DNA from 3 places in the Agathobaculum faecis genome. Region 2 is predicted to be linked to each of the others. Evidence: predicted binding sites of a transcription regulator. Region 2 holds the regulator's gene; each other region holds the start of a gene.
What was found. Region 2 encodes Rex, which represses fermentation and respiration genes when NADH is low (regulators of the CRP and FNR family bind a similar motif). Its sites were predicted from a motif close to ATTGTTAANNNNTTAACAAT; they were not measured.
Positions count from the first base shown of each region.

Region 1: the regulator Rex is predicted to act here: its motif matches at 1,100-1,119, upstream of gap (type I glyceraldehyde-3-phosphate dehydrogenase).
Region 3: the regulator Rex is predicted to act here: its motif matches at 2,081-2,100, upstream of H8S45_RS12015 (acetyl-CoA C-acetyltransferase).

Region 1 is NZ_JACOPL010000010.1:34,722-37,966, forward strand. It holds gene H8S45_RS11200 (ATP-binding protein) at 1-953, opposite strand, end outside; gene gap (type I glyceraldehyde-3-phosphate dehydrogenase) at 1,209-2,237, shown strand; gene H8S45_RS11210 (DMT family transporter) at 2,299-3,210, shown strand.
Region 2 is NZ_JACOPL010000009.1:127,073-130,317, forward strand. It holds gene H8S45_RS11005 (aconitate hydratase) at 1-92, shown strand, start outside; gene H8S45_RS11010 (isocitrate/isopropylmalate family dehydrogenase) at 190-1,347, shown strand; gene H8S45_RS11015 (redox-sensing transcriptional repressor Rex) at 1,379-2,017, shown strand; gene metA (homoserine O-acetyltransferase MetA) at 2,048-2,962, opposite strand.
Region 3 is NZ_JACOPL010000011.1:87,691-90,935, forward strand. It holds gene H8S45_RS12010 (enoyl-CoA hydratase-related protein) at 1-699, opposite strand, end outside; gene H8S45_RS12015 (acetyl-CoA C-acetyltransferase) at 822-2,009, opposite strand; gene H8S45_RS12020 (acyl CoA:acetate/3-ketoacid CoA transferase) at 2,196-3,245, opposite strand, start outside.

The sequences.
Region 1 (3,245 bases), on a different contig from region 2:
CCCTCCCGCGGGGACAGGAGCAGGCTGCCGCCGTGGGCCTGCGCGATGCGCTGGATCAGGGGCAGACCGAGGCCGAGCGGCGCGCCGCAGCGCGCCAGGGAAAGGTAATCGTCCAGCGAAACCTGCCGCTCCCAGCCAGTCAGGAGCGCTTCAAACAGCTCCGCATCCAGGCCGGGGCCGCGATCCGCAACCGTGATGGTCGCAAAGCTGCTGTCGTCGGTCAGGGTAAGGACGATATCGCCGCCCGCGGGGGACGCGTGCAGCGCGTTGGACAGAAGGTTGTATAGAGCCTTTTGGATCAGCTGCGGCTCGATCAGCGCGTCGCAGAAATCGGGCGCGTGTACGGTGATGTTTTTGGTGCCGTGCGACGGGCCGTACAGCACCGCATTGGCCGCGGCCGTCTGGCAGAGAGCCACGAGGTCGGTGCGGTATAGGCGGAGCTGCTCGGTGAGAGGCGGGTCGTGCAGGAAATCGGAATGGGTTAGTATGCGGTGCATACGCAGGCATTGCTTGCGCAGCTCGGCCGCGAGAGCGGGATCCTGCACCTGTTCTGCGCAGGCGAAAAGCGTGCCGAGATACTGCGCGCTTTTTGCGTGCAGTACGCGCAGGCTCCCGTCGTAAGAGGAGCGGTTGTCGTGCAGGAACGCGAGCAGCGCGCCGCCGCGGTGCGGCAGCAGTTCCAGGCGGTATTCGGCGCCGTCCAGCTCCTCATAAACGGTGCGCGGTGCCTGCTGCACGATGCAGTCGCGCAGCGCGCCGGCGGAGGCGCCGCTCAAGAGCTGGTCGATGCGTTCGAGCGGGTGCAGGCCGGTCAGGCGCGCCGCGGCGTCGTTGCAGGCCTCAATATATAGCGTCGGTCCTACTGTGAGCAATGCTGCGTCGTGCAGCGCGGTACGGTTCAGCAGGGCGCGCAGAGCCGCGCTGTCAAGCTGAGAGAAAAATGTATCCGCCATCTCTATCCTCCGAATCGCTGATCTTTCTGTTTCTTTGTGGGTATAAGGCTGCTTACGGACTGCAATACTATATTTTGTATGATGCTTCTATTATACCACCAGACGGGACCGCTTTGCAAAGAAAAATGTACAAAAACCCAGAATATAATGACAAAAATTTCACAAATATTACACCTTGCGGCATATCGTCCAGATAGTGTATAATAAAGCCATCGACAAGAAGATAATTGTCAAAATTGAGGAGGAACACTGCAAATGGCTATTAAAGTAGGTATCAATGGCTTTGGCCGTATCGGCCGTATGGTTTTCCGCGCTGGTCTGAAGAACCCGAATATCGAATTCGTAGCGGTAAACGATCCGTTCATGACGCCGGACTACATGGCGTACATGCTCAAGTACGACACCATGCACGGCCGCTATGACGGTACCATTGAGTATGACGACAACTCCATCACCGTGGATGGCAAGAAGGTTCTTTTCCACGCTGAGATGGATCCCAAGAACATCCCGTGGGGTAAGGACGGCGTTGATTACGTTGTCGAGTCCACCGGCGTTTTCCTGACCAAGGAAAAGGCGCAGGCGCACATCGACGGCGGCGCGAAGAAGGTCATCATGTCCGCCCCGTCCAAGGACGACACCCCGATGTTCGTTATGGGCGTTAACCAGGACACCTACACCAAGGATATGACCTTTGTTTCCAACGCTTCCTGCACCACCAACTGCCTGGCGCCGATCGCCAAGGTTCTGGACGAGGCGTTCGGCATCACCGAGGGCCTGATGACCACCGTTCACTCCACCACCGGCACCCAGAAGACCGTTGACGGCCCCTCCAAGAAGGACTGGCGCGGCGGCCGTGCGGCTTCCGGCAACATCATCCCGTCCTCCACTGGCGCTGCCAAGGCGGTAGGCAAGGTTTACCCGAAGCTGAACGGCAAGCTGACCGGTATGTCCATGCGTGTTCCGACCTTGGACGTGTCCGTTGTTGACCTGACCTGCAATCTGGCTAAGCCGGCCACCTACGACGAGATCTGCGCGGCGATGAAGGCTGCTTCTGAGAAGCCGCTTTCCGAGGGCGGCCTGAAGGGCGTTCTGGGTTACACCGACGAGGACGTTGTTTCTTCCGACTTCCTGGGCGACGAGCGCACCTCCATCTTCGACAAGAAGGCTGGCATCGCGCTGACCGACACCTTCGTCAAGGTTGTTTCCTGGTACGACAACGAGTGGGGCTACTCCAACAAGCTGCTGATGCTCATCGAGCACATGGCTGAGGTTGACAACAAGTAAGTCAGTCCTGTAGCAACGTAAAACCAAAAGACCTCTTGTGATCTGCACAAGAGGTCTTTTTGTGAAAGGGGAAAACTGTGTGAAGCGGGATAAAATGCTGCGCGGCGTGCTGCTGACGCTGACGGGCGGTATCTTTTGGGGGCTTTCCGGCGCCTGCGGCCAGTTCCTGCTGCAGGCAAAGGGCGTACCGACCGGATGGCTGGTTTCGGTGCGCCTGTTGTCGGCCGGCGCGATCCTGCTGCTGCTATGCTTGCTGCGGGGCGAAAAGCAGGTGTTCCGCATCTGGAAGCAGGACACCGCCGGCATCCTGGTGTTTGGCGTGCTGGGCATGAGCATGTGCCAGTATACATATTTTTCCGCAATCACATACTCCAACGCGGGGACCGCCACCGTGCTGGAGTATCTTTCGCCGGTCCTGATCCTGGTGTACCTATCGGTCCGCAGCCGCCGCCCGCCACGGGGCATTGAGGTGCTGTCCATCCTGCTGGCCGTGGGCGGAACCTTCCTGCTGGCGACGCACGGGCATCCGGGGGAGATGGTCCTGTCCAGCCGTGCGCTGTTCTGGGGGCTGCTGAGCGCGGTAGCCATGTCGATCTATGCGGTGCAGCCGGTGCCGCTGCTGCATAAATACGGTGCGGCGCTTGTAACAGCATGGGGCATGCTGCTCGGCGGCACGGCGCTGTCCTTCCTGTTCCGCCCGTGGCGGATGCCTGTGACGCTGGACGCCGGGGCGGTCAGCGCGCTCGCGGTCGTTGTTCTGGTCGGCTCGGTCGCGGCGTTCACGCTGCATCTGGAGGGGATCCGATTGGTCGGACCCGAGAAGGGCAGCCTGTTTTCCTCGATCGAGCCGGTGTCCGCGACGGTGCTTGCCGTTCTCTGGATGAAAGCGGATTTCAGCCCGACCGACCTGATCGGCTTTGCACTGATTTTGTCCACCATTTTCCTGCTTGCACGGGATAAGCAGGAGGAATAGGGTGTATGGCAGTAAGCGTCCCCTGGTTTCCTTAG
Region 2 (3,245 bases):
TCAAGGCGGACTGCGACGTTTCCGACCGTCAGCGCGGCGCGCTGCTCGCGGGCGGCACGCTCAACTATGCCAAGGAACAGGCGGCGCAATAAGGAAAAGAGGAGAGAGGCGCTTTCCCAGCCTCCTCTTTCTTGACAGGATGCAGAAAATTTGTTAAAATAATATCAATGGTATGAGGAGGACACCGTTATGTCGATCGACCAGTCCATTCTGGATAAATTTGAAGCAGTGGTAGAAAGCCAGCTTGCGCGCATCGCGGATATGAAAGCACAGGATGACTTTATTGACTATACAAAGCTTGACAAGCTCATCATCGGCGTGTGCGGCGGCGACGGTATCGGCCCGATGATCACCGGCATGGCGCAGCACGCGCTCGAGGCCCTGCTGGCCGACAAGGTCAAGGCGGGGAAAGTGGAGTTCCGTGTGATAGACGGGCTGACCATCGAGCGTCGCGCTGAGCTGGGCTGCGCCATCCCGCCCGATGTGATGGAGGAGCTCAAACAGTGCCATGTAATTCTCAAGGGGCCGACCACGACCCCGCGCAAGGGCGATCCGTGGCCGAATGTGGAATCCGCGAATGTGGCGATGCGCAAAGCGCTCGACCTGTTCGCCAACGTGCGTCCAGTCAAGGTGCCTGAGCTGGGGATCGACTGGACGTTCTATCGCGAAAACACCGAGGGCGGCTATGCGGTCGGCTCGCAGGGCGTGCAGATTGCGGACGATCTGTTCATCGACTTTACAGTGGCGACCTCGCAGGGCTGCGAGCGCATCGCGCGCCTGGCGTTTGATTACGCGCGCAAGACCGGCAAGAACCGCGTCTCCTGCGTGACCAAGGCCAATATCATCAAGACCACGGACGGCAAATTCCTCGACACCTGCCAGCGGGTCGCAAAGGAGTATCCGGAGGTCGAGTTCGACGACTGGTACATCGATATCATGACCGCGAAGCTTCTGGACGAAAAACGCCGCCGCGATTTCAAGGTGGTCGTGCTGCCCAACCTGTATGGCGATATCATCACCGACGAGGCGGCCGAGATTCAGGGCGGCGTAGGCACCGCGGGTTCGGCCAATATCGGCAAGCGCTACGCGATGTTCGAGGCCATCCACGGTTCCGCGCCGCGCATGGTGCAGGAGGGGCGCGCTCAGTACGCGGACCCGTCCTCCGTGCTGCGCGCCTCCGTGATGCTGCTCGAGCACATCGGTGAGATCGAACTGGCGAATAAGCTCGACCGTGCGCTCGATATCTGCATGTTTGAAGAGAAAAAGGTAGTGGTCAATGGGCGTGATACTGGTGCGACCGCGCAGGAATTCACGGATTATGTACTGGAAACGATTGCGAAGCTGTAATTTTGTGATGGGAAAGAGAGGATGAAAACCTGTGGAGCGCAAACAAGAGGTCTCCAAGGCGGTGGTGCAGCGTCTGCCGCGCTACTACCGCAATATTTGTGAGCTGAAAGCTGAGGGCGTACAGCGCATTTCCTCGCGCGCCCTGGCTGAGCGTATGGGGCTGACCGCTTCACAGATCCGGCAGGATTTCAACTGCTTTGGTGGATTTGGCCAGCAGGGATATGGATACAATGTAGATAAGCTGCAGGAGGAGTTGGGCGCTATTCTTGGGCTCCGCGCCGGCCGCACGGCGGTATTGATCGGTGCGGGCAATCTGGGACGGGCCTTGCTCAACAACTTCGATTTTTCGGCCAGCGGATTCAAGCTGCTGTGTGCGTTTGACGCGAATCAGGAGTTAGTGGGAAAAAAATTTGGCGGGCATGAGGTGCGCAGCAGCAGCACGCTGTTTGAATTTGTCGACCGGCGCAAGCCGGATGTTGCCGTCCTGACGATTCCGCGCACCCATGCGCCCGATTTGGCGCATGAGCTGGTCGATCATGGTATCCGCGGCCTGTGGAACTTCACGGGAGAGGACCTGCATCTGGAGGGGCTGGGCGTTCCGGTCGAGAATGTACACTTGTCTGACAGCCTGATGACGCTGTGCCATCTGGTCGGCATGGAAGAGGCATAAAAAAGAAGCGGCTTGAGGCCGCTTCTTTTTTTATATTTTATCGAGGGAGTAGGGTGTGGTTTGGTAAACGTAGTAATTGACCCAGTTGGTATAGAAAAGGTGGGCATGCGCTTTCCAGGTGACCAGAATATCGTCGCTGGGGTCGTCGTTCCTAAAATAGTGCAGGGGGATCTCGGGGTTCAGGCCCTTGGCGAGATCGCGTTCATATTCTTTCTTCAGGGTGTCCGGATCATATTCCCCGTGACCAAGCACGAAAATTTGCCGTCCGTTCATCGCCTCAACCAGATAAACGCCAGCCTCGTGAGATTCCGCCAACAGGCGCAGGCGGTCATCCTTGCGGATATCGGACGCATGTACCTCGGTGTGGCGTGAATGCGGGGCGCAGAATAGGTCGTCGAAGCCGCGCAAAAGGGGCTCTTTCGGGAAAAGCACATGATGCTTGAAGATACCGGACATCTTCCGCGGCAAGGGATATTTGGGGATGCCGTAGTGGTGGTAAAGGCCTGCCTGCGCGCCCCAACAGATATACAACGTGGAATGTACATGGTTTTTCGTCCAGTCCATAATGCGGACCAGCTCATCCCAATACTCAACCTCTTCAAACGGCATGTTTTCGATGGGGGCGCCGGTGATGATAAAACCATCATACTTTTGATCGCGGATATCGTCAAATGTTTTGTAGAATGTGAGCAGATGGTCTTCGGGGGTGTTTTTCGAGTGATAGGTCTTCGTTTGAATCAGGTCGACCTCTATCTGGATCGGTGTGTTGGACAAGCAGCGCAGGATCTGGGTTTCAGTCACGATCTTGAGCGGCATCAGGTTGAGCAGCGCGATGCGCAGAGGGCGGATGTCCTGCGTTGTTGCACGGTGCTCGGTCATCACAAATATGTTTTCGCTCTCCAGAATCGCACGCGCGGGCAAACTGTCGGCTATTTTTATAGGCAAGCCAGTGACCTCCTTTATACCATTGGTTCCAATAGAAAAATTATAGCAGAAAAGCGCTGGAAGGACAAGGGAGGAAAAGGTAGTTATAGAAAGAAAGGGGGAGGGAGGACTTGACAAAGTGGAGGGGGATATAGTATAGTAAACGAGCTGCGGAAGTGCGCGGCGGAAAAAGCTGAAAAAAGAAGAAAAAAGTTCTTGACAAACAGCTTTGGGTTTGATATACTGAATAAGCTGCTTCGGAAGGGGCGGCGGCCGGAAAAGTTCGGAAAAGAGAAAGAACGGC
Region 3 (3,245 bases), on a different contig from region 2:
GAGCGCGGAATTCAGGTCGGTCTGCATGCCGACGTTGATCGCTTCCTTGCAGAGCGCGACAGCGATCGGCGCCTGCGCCGCAATCTCCTCGGCCAGCTTCATGGCTTCGTCCATCAGCTGCTCCAGCGGGTAAACGTAGTTGACCAGGCCCATCTCCAGCGCCTGCTGTGCGGTGTAGTTGCCGCGGGCGGTATAAATAAGCTCCTTGGCCTTGCCGAGGCCTACGATGCGGGCCAGACGCTGCGTGCCGCCGCAGCCCGGCGTGATGCCCAAGCCAACCTCCGGCTGGCCGAACAGCGCGTTATCGGATGCAAGGCGGATATCGCAGGACATCGCCAACTCGCAGCCGCCACCCAGGCAGAAGCCGTTGATTGCGGCAATGACCGGACGCTTGAAGTTCTCGATCTTCCAGCAAACACGGTTGCCGTTGTTGCCGAACTTCTTGCCTTCCTCAACGGACAGGGTGGACATTTCGGAAATGTCCGCGCCGGCCACGAAAGAGTTGACGGTCTTGCCCTTCTTGTTTACCATGGAGGAACCGGTCAGCACGACGCAGTATACGTCGTCCATTGCCGCAACTTCGTCGAACGCTTCCTCGAGCTGGCCGTACATATCGGTGGACAGCGCGTTCATGGCTTTCATGTGCTCGATCTTGACGACCGCTACATGGCCTTTCTTTTCAACTACTACATCAGTCATTGGTAAGACTTCCCTTCAAATTGATGTCGGAATCTTATATACGAGGTGCGCCGCGCACCTGCGCAATCGAATGCTTTGGAGATAGGGGGCCTGCAAAAAGCCCCCTATCATGCCGGTTTGATTTACTTGCAGAGCTCGTCGCGCTCAACAATGATCGCTTCGCCCATGCCGCCGCCGATGCACATGGTGGCAAGGCCGAGGGTGGAGTCGCGCTTGATCATTTCGTAGATCAGCGTGGTGGTGATACGGCAGCCTGCCGCGCCGATCGGGTGGCCCAGTGCGATCGCGCCGCCGTTGACATTGACCTTGTCCATATCAAAGCCCAGCTCGCGGTTGACCGCAGCGGCCTGCGCGGCAAACGCCTCGTTGGACTCGACAAGGTCGAGGTCGGCAACGGTCAGGCCGGCGCGCCCCAGCGCCTGGCGGGTGGACTCGATCGGGCCGACGCCCATGATGGACGGGTCGCAGCCGACAGAGCCGAACGAACGGATCTTGACGAGCGGCTTGAGGCCGTGCGCCTTCACATAATCCTCGGACGCGATAATCATCGCGGCACCGGCGTCGTTGATGCCGGAAGCGTTGCCCGCGGTGACGGTACCGTCCTTCTTGAACGCCGGACGCAGCTTGGCCAGTCCTTCCAGCGTGGTCTGCGGGCGGCAGTGCTCGTCGGTATCGAAAATAACGGTTTCCTTCTTCTTCTTGACCTCTACCGGAACGATCTCGTCCTTGAAGCGGCCGGAGGAAATCGCCTTGGCGGCCTTCATCTGGGACTCGTAGCCGATCTGGTCCTGCATCTCGCGGGTGATGCCATACTGCTCGGCAACGTTTTCCGCGGTGATGCCCATGTGGTACTGGTTAAAAATATCAAATACGCCGTCATGAACCATCATATCAACCAGCTTGACGTCGTTCATGCGCGCGCCCCAGCGCACGTTGTGGGAAACGTACGGTGCGCCGGACATGGACTCAACGCCGCCGACCAGCATGAGCTGATCCTCGCCGGAACGGATGATCTGGGAACCGAGCGAAATTGCGCGCATGGAGGACGCGCAGACCTTGTTGAGGGTCATGGCGGGGGTGGTGATCGGCAGGCCCGCGCCAATCAGGACCTGACGGGCAACGTTCTGGCCGCAGCCGCCCTGCAGCACCTGGCCGAACATTACTTCATCGATCGCTTCCTTGTCCACACCGGCGCGCTCGATCGCCGCATTGGCGGCAACAACGCCGAGCTGGGCTGCGGGTACGTCGCGGAGGGTGCCGCCGTAAGTACCGATCGCGGTACGGGCTGCGGAACAGATATAAACGTTCATTTGGCTGTTTCTCCTTTTCTTCTCTTACGCCGGTGATGCCGGCGCAGCGGTTTGTGACATCTCTTAACGAGTTCGTTAATATTTTATCAAATGTGCAGAAAAATGCAAGGGGTTTTTGTAAGGAATATGGCCCAAATCTTAAAATACCCATAACTTGCACAACACACACAAGGAATAAATCGGGAATTAATCGTTTGCCAGACCCATCAGTTCATCGCGGAAAATACGCGAGTCCATCAGCTTGATCGAACCGTCCGCCTGGCGGGCGATCTGGGGCGCGAATTCCATCTGATCGAGCACCTGGGTCTGCAGGTCGATGCCGGGCGCGATCTCGACCAGGGTAACGCCCTCCGGACGCAACTCGAACACGCAGCGCTCGGTAATGTACAGGACGGGCTGGTGTACCTCGTTGGCATAGTCGCCGGAGAACGTGATGTGCTCGACCGCATTGACGAACTTCTTCTTCGCGCCCTCCTGGGTGATGATCAGCTTGCCGTCGCGGCACTCGGTCTTGAGGCCCTTGGCGGTAAACGTGCCGCAGTAGACGACCTTTTTGGCGTTCTGGGTGATGTCGATGAATCCGCCCGCGCCGGCTAAGCGGGTGCCGAACTTGGACACGTTCAGATCGCCGTTGGGCGCGGTTTCAGCCAGGCCAAGGAACGCGACGTCCAGGCCGCCGCCCTGGTAGAAGTCAAACTGCACGTTGTGCGGGATGATGCACATTGCGTTGGCGGCCGCGCCGAACTGGGTGCCGCCATAGGGGACGCCCGCGATCGAGCCGGCCTCGACGGTCAGGGTCATCTTGTCCGAAATGCCCTCCTCGGCGGCGACGTTGGCAATCTTTTCCGGAGCGCCGGTACCAAGGTTGACGATCGCATCCGGCGGCAGCTCCATGGCCGCGCGGCGGGCGATGATTTTCTTGGCGTCCATCGGGATGGGCGGGATGGCGTCCACCGGAATGCGGAATTCGCCGGTCAGCGCGCCGTCATACGGCATGCCGAGGCACTGCATGTTTTCCTCCTCCGAGCCGACGACGACCGAATCCACATAAATACCCGGAATCGCCACCAGCTTCGGATCGAGCGAGCCGCCCTGCACGATCTTTTCGACCTGCACGATGACCTTGCCGCCCGAGTTCTTGCACGCCTGCGCCATCGCGGTCACGTCCAGCGGGCCGATCTCGCGGTGTACGGTGCAGTTGCCGTATTCGTCGCAGTAGGAAGCGCGCAGGAACAC